Regions from separate parts of the Pimelobacter sp. 30-1 genome, predicted to be linked through region 2. Evidence: predicted binding sites of a transcription regulator. Region 2 holds the regulator's gene; the other holds the start of a gene.
What was found. The regulator HrcA, encoded in region 2, represses chaperone genes, less so after heat shock. The targets are predictions, from matches to a motif close to TTGGCACTCGNNNNNNNCGAGTGCCAA.
Positions count from the first base shown of each region.

Region 1 (5,267 bases), on a different contig from region 2:
TCGAGCACGTCGGCGAGGTTGAGGGGGCGGGCGTCGGGCGTCGTGGGGGCGGTGGCCGGTGTGGTGGGGGTCACAGGGAGAAGAGTGCCAAACTAGAACAAGTTCTCGCCAGGGTTCGTCCCACTCGGTTTCGACCATGATGGTCGCGTGACCGACCACCACTACGCACTCGACCTCGTCTGGCAGGGCAACCGCGGCAGCGGGACCACCGGCTACCGCGACTACGACCGCACCGTGCTCCTCACCGCCGCCGGCAAGCCGGACCTGCTCGGCTCGGCCGACCCGACCTTCCGCGGCGACGCCGCCCGCTGGAACCCCGAGGAGCTCCTCCTCGCCGCGCTCGCCCAGTGCCACCTGCTGTCGTACCTGCACTCCGCGGTCAACCACGGCGTCGTCGTCACCGCGTACGACGACAGCCCGGTCGGGACCATGTCCCAGGTCGGCCAGGGCGGCCGGTTCACGTCCGTCACCCTGCACCCGCGGGTCACCGTCGCCGACGCCGCGATGGTCGACACGGCGCGGGCGATCCATGCCGAGGCGAGCGAGAACTGCTTCATCGCCGCGTCGGTGAACTTCCCGGTCGGGCACGAGCCGGTGATCGAGGTCGCCGGCTCGTAGGGGCAGGAGCCTCAGGCCCGGCCGAGGCTGCGCGCGACGCCGTCGAGTACCGACCGGGTCTGGCCGGCGTCGGTCGTGGTCGCCGTGACCTGGACGAGCCGGCCGCCGATGCTGAGGAACAGCGCCGCCCCCTGGTTGGTCGCCGTCGACATGCTCAGCGTGTAGGACACGACCCGGCCGGGCCCGAGCGGCGTACGGACGTCGCGGACCCCGCTGACCGAGCCGGCCGCGGACAGCCCGGACTCCAGCGAGGCGGCCGACGGCAGGGTGCTCGCCTGTCCGGTCACCCCCACGTTGAGGGTGCCGGAGAAGCCGATCGCCAGGACGTCGAGGTTCTTGATCATCGCCCGGAACTCCTCGACCGAGACCCCGGCCTGCGCGGCCATCTCGGGGATCCGGTCGCCTTCGGCCGCGTAGTCGACCGAGCCCGAGCCGAGCACGGTCCAGCCCGGCGGCAGCGTGAACCTGATGCCGGACTCGTCGGCGACCACCGCGATGCGCCGTGCCTGCTGGCGCCTCTTCGGCTTGGTCTTCTTGCGGTCCTTGGCCGGCTCGTTGCCGGCCGCCTCGGGGCCGAGGGGCGAGGACACGGTCGGGATGCGGATCTTGTCCGCATCCGCGACGGGCTCGGCGGAGCAGCCGGCGAGGAGTGCGGCACCGGCCACGAGCGCGATCAGGTGACGCAGCAGCATGGGCCGCATCGTAGGACCGCGTCCGCGCCGTCGTCCGGCGTTTGACGAGGCGCCACGATCCGTTCAGGAGGATCTGGTTCAAAGCAGCCATGAGCCGTACCCGCAAGGCCCTGGTCGCCGCCGGCGTCGCCCTCGCCGGCATCGGCGTGACGACGGGAGGCGGGCGCGAGCTGCTGCGCCGCCAGGCCGCGATCGCGCGAGCCCGGATCGGCAAGCCGCTGGGGGAGGAGGCGATCCCGGCCGACAAGGTCTGGAAGCGCAAGTCGTACGACGGCCCGCCCCTGCGGCTGCTCGTCCTCGGTGACTCGATCGCCGCCGGGCTCGGGGCCGAGCGCCCCAAGGACACCCTCGGCGCCCGGATCGCCCGTGGCCTCGCCGCCGAGCTGCGCCGGCCGGTCGCGCTGCGGACCGCCGCGGTGGTCGGCTCGGAGAGCTCGGCGCTGGCCGGTCAGCTCGACGGGCTGCCCGCGAGCTACCGCGCCGACGTCGCGGTGGTGGTGGTCGGCGGCAACGACGTCACCCACCGGGTGCCGGTCGCCACGTCGGCGCAGCACCTGGAGGAGGCGGTGGCGCGACTGCGCGCGCAGGACACCGGGGTGGTCGTCGGAACCTGCCCGGACCTCGGGGCGCTGCGGCCGGTCCCGCAGCCCCTGCGCTCGCTCGGTTCGCGGATGTCGCGCCAGCTGGCGAGCGCGCAGGCGGAGGTCGCCGTACGGAACGGGGCGCACGCGGTCTCGCTGGCCCACGTCGTCGGCCCGTTCTTCATCACCAACCCCGACGAGATGTTCAGCCTCGACCGCTTCCACCCGAGCGCGCTGGGCTACAAGCGCACGGCCAAGGCGCTGCTGCCGTCGGTGCTGGCCGCGCTGGGCCACGACCTGCCGGTCCCGTTCGGGCACCGGGCTCCTAACGTGGGCGCATGACCTCCGTCCTCCTCGCGACCTTCGACCTCATGCCCGACGGTGAACCGGGTGCCGCGGCGCTCACCGCTGCCCTCGACGCGCGCGGGATCGACAGTCGCTGGGTGTGCTGGGACGACCCGGCGGTCGACTGGGCGGGCGCCGACCTGGTCGCGATCCGCTCCACCTGGGACTACCACCGCCGGCTGCCCGCCTTCCTGGACTGGGCCCGTGCCGTCGAGGCGTCGACGACCCTGCTCAACGGAGCCGGTGTCGTCGCCTGGAACGCCGACAAGGCCTACCTCGCCGAGATCGCCGATGTCGTCCCGGTCGTGCCCACGGCGCTCCTCGACGACGCCGACCTGGCCGCCGGGCTGGCCGCGGCGCTCGACCGCTGGGGGAGTGTCGTCGTCAAGCCGCGCACGGGAGCCGGTGGGATCGGCGTCGTCGTGGTCGAGCGGCTCGACGACCCGCGCCTGGAGGGCCTCGTCGCCGGGCCGTGGATCGCGCAGCCCCTCGTCGACTCGATCCGGACGACGGGCGAGAGCTCGGTCTACGTCTTCGACGGCGTCGCGGCGTCCCAGGTCGACAAGACCGTCGCGGCCGGCGAGATCCGCGCCCACGAGCTGCACGGCGGCAGCAACACCGCGGCCGCGCTCGATCCCGAGCGGTCGGCCGTGGCGACCGCGGCCGTGCGCACGGTCGCCGAGCGACGCGGCGCCGACCTGGCGTACGCCCGGGTCGACCTGCTGCGCTGGCAGGACTCCTGGGTGGTCAGCGAGCTCGAGCTGATCGAGCCCGGCCTCTACCTCGACGTCGACCCGGCCAACGGCGAGCGCTTCGCCGCCCTCGTCGCGGGCCGGCTGGGGCGCTCCTGAGCCTGCCGGGAGCCGGGCTTCTCCTTGCACTCGCCATGGTCGAGTGCTAAACATGATGCTGGCACTCTCGCCTTGAGAGTGACAACGGACATCGCGAAGGAATCGCAGGAGTTATGTCGAAGCTGATTGCTTTCAACGAGGAGGCCCGCCGCGGTCTCGAGCGTGGCATGAACACGCTCGCGGACGCCGTCAAGGTCACCCTGGGCCCCAAGGGCCGCAACGTCGTCCTGGAGAAGAAGTGGGGCGCCCCCACGATCACCAACGACGGTGTCTCCATCGCCAAGGAGATCGACCTCGAGGACCCCTACGAGAAGATCGGCGCCGAGCTGGTCAAGGAGGTCGCGAAGAAGACCGACGACGTCGCCGGTGACGGCACGACGACGGCGACCGTCCTCGCCCAGGCGCTCGTCAAGGAGGGCCTGCGCAACGTGGCCGCCGGCGCGAACCCGATGGGTCTCAAGCGCGGCATCGAGGCGGCCGTGACCGCCGTCTCCGAGCAGCTCCTCGGCCTGGCCAAGGACGTCGAGACCCGCGAGCAGATCGCCGCGACCGCGACCATCTCCGCCGGTGGCGACGCCACGGTCGGCGACGCCATCGCCGAGGCGATGGACAAGGTCGGCAAGGAGGGCGTGATCACGGTCGAGGAGTCGAACACCTTCGGCATCGACCTCGAGCTCACCGAGGGCATGCGCTTCGACAAGGGCTACATCTCGGCGTACTTCGTCACCGACCCCGAGCGCATGGAGACCGTCCTCGAGGACGCCTACGTGCTCATCGCGAACAGCAAGATCAGCAACGTCAAGGACCTGCTGCCGCTGCTCGAGAAGGTCATGCAGTCGGGCAAGCCGCTCGTCATCCTGGCCGAGGACGTCGACGGCGAGGCGCTGTCGACCCTGGTCGTCAACAAGATCCGCGGCACCTTCAAGTCCGTCGCCGTCAAGGCGCCGGGCTTCGGCGACCGCCGCAAGGCCATGCTGCAGGACATCGCGATCCTCACCGGCGGCCAGGTCATCTCCGAGGAGGTCGGCCTCAAGCTCGAGACCGCCGGTGTCGAGCTGCTGGGCCAGGCCCGCAAGGTCGTCATCACCAAGGACGAGACCACCATCGTCGAGGGTGCCGGCGACCAGGCCCAGATCGAGGGCCGGGTCAACCAGATCCGCGCCGAGATCGAGAGCTCGGACTCCGACTACGACCGCGAGAAGCTCCAGGAGCGCCTCGCCAAGCTGGCCGGCGGCGTGGCCGTCATCAAGGTCGGCGCGGCCACCGAGGTCGAGCTCAAGGAGCGCAAGCACCGCATCGAGGACGCCGTCCGCAACGCCAAGGCGGCCGTCGAGGAGGGCATCCTCCCCGGTGGCGGTGTCGCGCTGGTCCAGGCCGGCGCCTCCGCGTTCGACAAGCTCGAGCTCGAGGGTGACGAGGCCACCGGCGCCAACATCGTCAAGGTCGCGCTCTCCGCTCCGCTCAAGCAGATCGCCATCAACGCGGGCCTCGAGGGCGGCGTCGTCGCGGAGAAGGTCGCGAACCTCCCCGCCGGCCAGGGCCTCAACGCCGCGACCGGCGAGTACGTCGACCTGCTGGCCGCGGGCATCATCGACCCGGCCAAGGTGACCCGCTCGGCGCTCCAGAACGCCGCGTCGATCGCCGCGCTGTTCCTCACCACCGAGGCCGTCGTGGCCGACAAGCCGGAGAAGGCTGCCGCTGGTGGCGGCGACCCGACCGGCGGCATGGGCGGCATGGACTTCTGAGTCCAGCGCCACCCGGCACCCGCACCACCCACAGGGCCCTCGCTTCGGCGGGGGCCCTGTGGCATGTTGCGGGCAGCCCATCCCGTCTCGGTGAGCTCAAGCAGCCCAGGAGGAAGCCATGACCGACCTGTCCCCGTCCTCGTCCGCGTCGTCGTCCCGGACCGACCACGTCAGCGGTCTCGCCGTGATGGGCGTCGGCACCGGCCTGCTCGCGGTGCTCCTCTACTTCTTCGCGCGCCAGGGCAACGACGTGGACTCCGCGGAGACCATCGCGATGGCCGCCCGCTGGGCCTGGTTCTTCGCGGGGACGACGGCACTTCTGTGGACCGCCGCGATCCTCGCTCACGCGATGCGGGCGCACACCGACGTACTGCTGGAGCGGATCGACCGGCTCGAGCGGGTGCAGCGATCGGAAGGCGCCGAGGGTGCCGAGGG
Region 1 covers NZ_NHTS01000005.1:289,360-294,626, forward strand. The annotation lists gene CCO04_RS12755 (AMP-binding protein) at 1-74, opposite strand, end outside; gene CCO04_RS28555 (OsmC family protein) at 148-618, shown strand; gene CCO04_RS12765 (hypothetical protein) at 630-1,310, opposite strand; gene CCO04_RS12770 (SGNH/GDSL hydrolase family protein) at 1,400-2,233, shown strand; gene CCO04_RS12775 (hypothetical protein) at 2,230-3,087, shown strand; gene groL (chaperonin GroEL) at 3,201-4,832, shown strand; gene CCO04_RS12785 (hypothetical protein) at 4,951-5,267, shown strand, end outside.
Region 1: groL (chaperonin GroEL) is a predicted target of HrcA. The motif match lies at 3,111-3,137, and genes of this name have one in related genera.

Region 2 (5,267 bases):
CCACGCCCTCGATGCGCAGGTCGTCGCCCCAGACCTTCTCGACCAGCTCGGCGTCGTGCCGGCCCTCGACGAAGATCCGGCTCGCCCGGGCCACGCGGGCCTTGGCGTCGTGGACGGCGATCGAGCCGCTGGCGGTACGGGTCGGCTTGACCGGGCCGGCGTTGGTGACGGGCGGGACCAGGATGACCGGCTTGCCCTCCAGCAGGAATCCGGTGCCCAGCGGGAACGTACGCCGCTTCATCCGGCGGTCCTCGAGGGTCACCGTGTCGAGGTCGCGGTCGACGGCGACGATCTCGCCGCACCAGTCGGTGGTGACCTCCTCGACCACGAGGCCGAGGTCGGCGGGTGTCTCCACGGCCCGGCCCCGCTTGGGGACCTTCCAGTCGCCTGACAGCACGTCGGTCCCATAGCGATCCACGACGAACCACCCTAGGTCGAGCGGGCCCCCGTGCCGGGCTGGGACACGCGGCGTGCGGCGCTCAGTCCCGCCCGGATCGCGACGACCGCGTCGGGGTGGACGCGGGTCAGCAGCAGGAGGTCGCCCCGCTGGGTGAGGCCGACGGTGTTGAGCAGGCTGTTGCCGATGCCGAGGGCGATGCCCCCGACGGTGAGGCTGAGGAAGGCGGCCGAGTGGGGGATGCCGGCCACGGACGCCCAGCAGGCCAGGATCACACCGATCAGCGCGACCAGCACGGCGGTCCGGCGGATCCGCCGCCAGCGGTCCCAGTGGCGGTGCAGGAACGGCACCTCGACCCGGTAGCGCCGGGCGGCCATGCTGCTGGCCCACAGCCAGCCGATGACGGTGAAGACGATCAGCACGTTCACCCAGGGCGGCGTCGTGCTGCCGCGGAGGACGACGAACTCGCGGGTGCGGATGCCGGTCTTGACGCACACCTCGCCCGGCACGGCGATCTCACCGCCCACGTGACCGATCACGACCGCTGCCATGGACGCACCCTAGGCGGTTCCGGCGGTCTCCGGGGTGCTGTTCCCGGGACCGGCACGCGCTCAGGCCAGCGGGAGCTGCCGGCGGACCGGGGGCAGCTGCGCGTAGCCGCGCGGGATCGCGTGGTGCAGCGCCTCGGCCGGATAGGGCCACTCCGCCGCCGCGACGGCCTCGGCCTCCGGCACCCCCCGTGTGGCCAGGTCGCGGATCGTCTCGGCGACCGCACGCAGGTCGTCGCACTGGTCCTCGACGAAGCGGCGGTCGACCACCTTCCCGTGCCCCGGTACGACGACCGTGCCCGGCGTGGTCAGCCCCAGCACGAGGTCGAGCGTGGCCGGCCAGTCCAGCGGGTAGCAGTCGCCGCCCATGGCCGGCGGCGCCGACTCCTCGACCAGGTCGCCGGCGAGCAGCACGTCGGCGTCCGGCACCCGGACGACGAGGTCGCCCGCGGTGTGCCCGCGGCCCAGGTGGGCGAGCTCGAGCTGGCGGTCGCCGAGGTCGATCACGGCGGCGCTGGCGAAGGTGGTGTCGGCGGGCGGGGCCACGGGGTCGGTCCGGGCGGCAGCCTCCTCGGTCGCGTGGACCGGGATGCCGTCGTACCGGTCGCGGAAGGTGCCGTTGCCGAGCACGTGGTCGAAGTGGTCGTGGGTGTTGACCACCGCGACGACCTGACCTGCGCCGAGGTCGCCGATCGCGGCGATCGCGGCCCGCGCCTCCGCGGCGCTGGCGAGGGTGTCGACCACGACGAGGCCGCGCTCACCTCCGACGACGACCAGGTTGACGTCGTACGAGGGGACGCGGCGGACCCAGACCCGGTCCGCTACCTCGGTGAATGCCGGCACGTCCCCACCGTATCGACCCTGCGCCTTCGGGGCCGGAACCCTGCGCCCTCGGCGGTCAGCAGAGTCCGGCGTGGAGCTCGGAGCGGAGCATCTCGCCGAGCTCCTGGGTGGAGGCGGCGGGGCGGGGGAAGTGGAGGTCGGTGGTGTGGGCGCCGGTGGGGTCGACCCACTGGAGGGTGACGCCGTCGGGGCGCAGGCCGGCCAGGTGGACGCCGAGGACCTCGCCGAGGCGGGTCTGGGTGAGGGTGGCGATGGCGCGGCGCAGCTCGTCCTGGTGGCACAGGTTGGCGTGCTCGGTCGAGCGCTGGAGGAAGCCGCGGTTGAGGTCGTGGTCGGGGGAGGTGAAGGCCCCGAGCGGCACCCGGATCCGAACGGCCTCCGGTGCGCCGGGCGCCACGGCCGGGAGGCCGGTGCGGGTGAGGAGGACGAAGTCGAGGTGCAGCGCGATCCGCATCCGGACCTCGTCGCAGCACTCGCACTGCTCGAGCCCGACCGCGTCCAGGCGCCCGGAGAGGGTCAGGGTGGCGTCGCGGTCGGCGGAGCCCTCGGGGCCCAGGCCGCTGCCGAGGGTGAGCAGGGCGCCGCGGCGGTCGGTGGCGGCCAGGGCGAGCGCGGAGCCGGCCGGGCAGCTGAAGACCGGGCGGCCGCTGTGGTCCTGCATCTCCAGGCGGTCCTGGTCGAGACCGTCGGTGACGTCGTCGATCCCGTCGACGACGAGCTGCACGTCGCGCGGGCAGGCGAGGATGCTGCGCGCCGCGGCCGCGAGCCGCTGGGCGTCGAGCCGGGTGGTCTCGGTGTGGGTCCCGGGGTCGAGGGTCACGTGCCGCTCCTTCGCCGTCGTTCGTGCTTGCTTAGGTGAGCCTAACCTACGCAACCTCCGGTGGCCAGGGTCCGTCCTTTCGTGGACCGCGGCGGTAGCATTGGCACTCACTGCGGTGGAGTGCCAAGTGGTGCTCCGGGCGACGGATCCAGGAGGTGGCATGCAGGAGGAGCGCAGGCTCGCCGTGCTGCGTGCGATCGTCGAGGACTACGTGGCGACCGAGGAGCCCGTGGGCTCCAAGACGCTCGTCGAGCGGCACCACCTCAACGTCTCGCCGGCGACGATCCGCAACGACATGGCCGCGCTGGAGGAGGAGGGCTACCTCCACCAGCCGCACACGAGCGCGGGCCGGGTGCCGACCGACAAGGGCTACCGGCTCTTCGTCGACCGGCTCTCCACGGTCAAGCCGACCACCTCCGCCGAGCGCCGCGCGATCGCGAGCTTCCTCGACGGCGCCGTCGACCTCGACGACGTCGTGCACCGCTCCGTGCGGCTGCTGGCCCAGCTGACCCGCCAGGTCGCGGTCGTGCAGTACCCGACGCTGTCGCGCTCGACGGTGCGCCACGTCGAGATCGTCGCGCTCACCCCGACCCGCCTGCTGCTGGTGCTCATCCTCAGCTCGGGCCGGGTCGAGCAGCGCGTGGTCGAGCTCGAGGCGGCGCTGGCCGACGACGAGCTGGCCGCGCTCCGCTCGCGGGTCAACCTCGCCGCCACCGGCGAGGTGATCGCCGAGGCCGCGACCGCGCTCGACGCGCTCGTCAAGCCCACCGACGACGGCCGCGCGCCGGCCCCGTCGGCCGCGGCGACCGTGGTGGTCGAGGCGCTGGTCGAGGCGATGAGCGACCACCGCTCCGACGAGCGCGTGATCGTGGGTGGCACCGCCAACCTCGCCCGCTTCGGCGACAGCTTCGAGACCTCGGTGCGCCCGCTGCTCGAGGCGATCGAAGAGCACGTCGTGCTGCTCAAGCTGCTCGGCGAGGCGACGAGCGGCGGCGCGGTCACGGTGCGCATCGGCGCCGAGGGCCCCTTCGAGGAGCTGGCCTCGACCAGCGTCGTCGCGACCGGCTACGGCCCCGACGACGCGCTGGCGGCGCTCGGCATCGTCGGCCCCACCCGCATGGACTACCCAGGAACGATGGCGGCGGTGCGCGCGGTGGCGCGCTACGTCTCGCGCATCCTCGACGAGAGCTGAGAGAGCAACACACGTGAGCCAGGACCCCTACGAGCTGCTGGGCGTCGACCGCGAGGCGGACGCCGACACCATCAAGAAGGCCTACCGCAAGCTGGCCCGGCAGCTGCACCCGGACGTCAACCCCGACCCGGAGAGCCAGGAGCGCTTCAAGCAGGTCACCGCTGCCTACGAGGTGCTCTCCGACCCGCAGAAGCGGGCGGCGTACGACCGCGGCGGCGACATGTTCGGCGGCGGCGGCTTCGGCGGCCAGGGCGCGGGCTTCTCGTTCACCGACATCATGGACGCCTTCTTCGGCGGGGCCGGCGGCGCCCAGGCGGCCGGCCGGGGCCCCCGTCCGCGGGTACGCCGGGGCCAGGACGCCCTGATCCGGCTCGAGGTCGAGCTGGCCGAGGCCGCGTTCGGCGTCTCCCGCGAGCTCAAGGTCGACACCGCCGTGCGCTGCTCGACCTGCAGCGGCGAGGGCACCGCGGCCGGCACCCACCCGGTGCCCTGCGAGACCTGCCACGGCATGGGCGAGGTCGCCCACGTGCAGCGCTCGTTCCTCGGCGAGATCCGCACGCTGCGGCCCTGCGCGGCCTGCCGCGGCTTCGGCACGATCATCCCCGACCCGTGCCGCGAGTGCGCGGGCGACGGGCGGGTCCGCTCGCGTCGTACCCTCACCGTCAAGATCCCGGCCGGCGTCGACAACGGCACCCGGGTCCAGCTCAGCGAGCAGGGCGAGGTCGGCCCCGGCGGCGGCCCCGCGGGTGACCTCTACGTCGAGATCCACGTCGCCGCCCACGAGGTGTTCGAGCGCCACGGCAACGACCTGCACTGCACGGTCTCGGTGCCGATGACCGCCGCCGCCCTCGGGACGACGCTCACCCTGCCCACGCTCGAGGCCGACCTCGAGAGCGGCGCGGATTCCGGGGTCGAGACCTCCTTCGAGCTCGGCGTCCCGGCCGGCACCCAGTCGGGTCACCAGGTCGTGCTGCGCGGCCGCGGCGTCCCCGGCCTGCGCGGCGGGCGCGGCGACCTCGGCGTCACCATCGCCGTCGAGACCCCCTCGCGCCTCGACCCGCGCCAGGAGGAGCTGCTGCGCGAGCTGGCCGCCATCCGCGGCGAGGAGCAGCCGACCGGCGACGTCCGGCCGCCGCACAAGTCCGTCTTCGGCCGGCTCCGCGACGCGTTCACCGCACACTGAGCATGACCCTCCCGCAGCACCTGGTGCCCTCGCTCGAGGCGGTCCGCGCCGGTGACGAGGTCCTCGTCGAGGGCGACGAGGCCCACCACGCGGTCGTCGTACGGCGGCTGCGGGTGGGCGAGGCGCTCCAGCTCGCCGACGGCTGGGGCCGGGTGGCGACCGCCGAGGTGAGCGCGACGACCAAGCGCACCTTCACCGCCGTCGTCACCGAGGTCACCGACCACGCCGAGCCGCGGCCACGGGTCACCGTGGTCCAGGCGCTGCCCAAGGGCGAGCGCGGCGAG
Region 2 covers NZ_NHTS01000012.1:72,346-77,612, reverse strand. The annotation lists gene CCO04_RS24775 (DUF3097 domain-containing protein) at 1-418, opposite strand, end outside; gene CCO04_RS24770 (hypothetical protein) at 430-948, opposite strand; gene CCO04_RS24765 (MBL fold metallo-hydrolase) at 1,009-1,788, opposite strand; gene CCO04_RS24760 (hypothetical protein) at 1,844-2,608, opposite strand; gene hrcA (heat-inducible transcriptional repressor HrcA) at 2,769-3,800, shown strand; gene dnaJ (molecular chaperone DnaJ) at 3,814-4,983, shown strand; gene CCO04_RS24745 (16S rRNA (uracil(1498)-N(3))-methyltransferase) at 4,986-5,267, shown strand, end outside.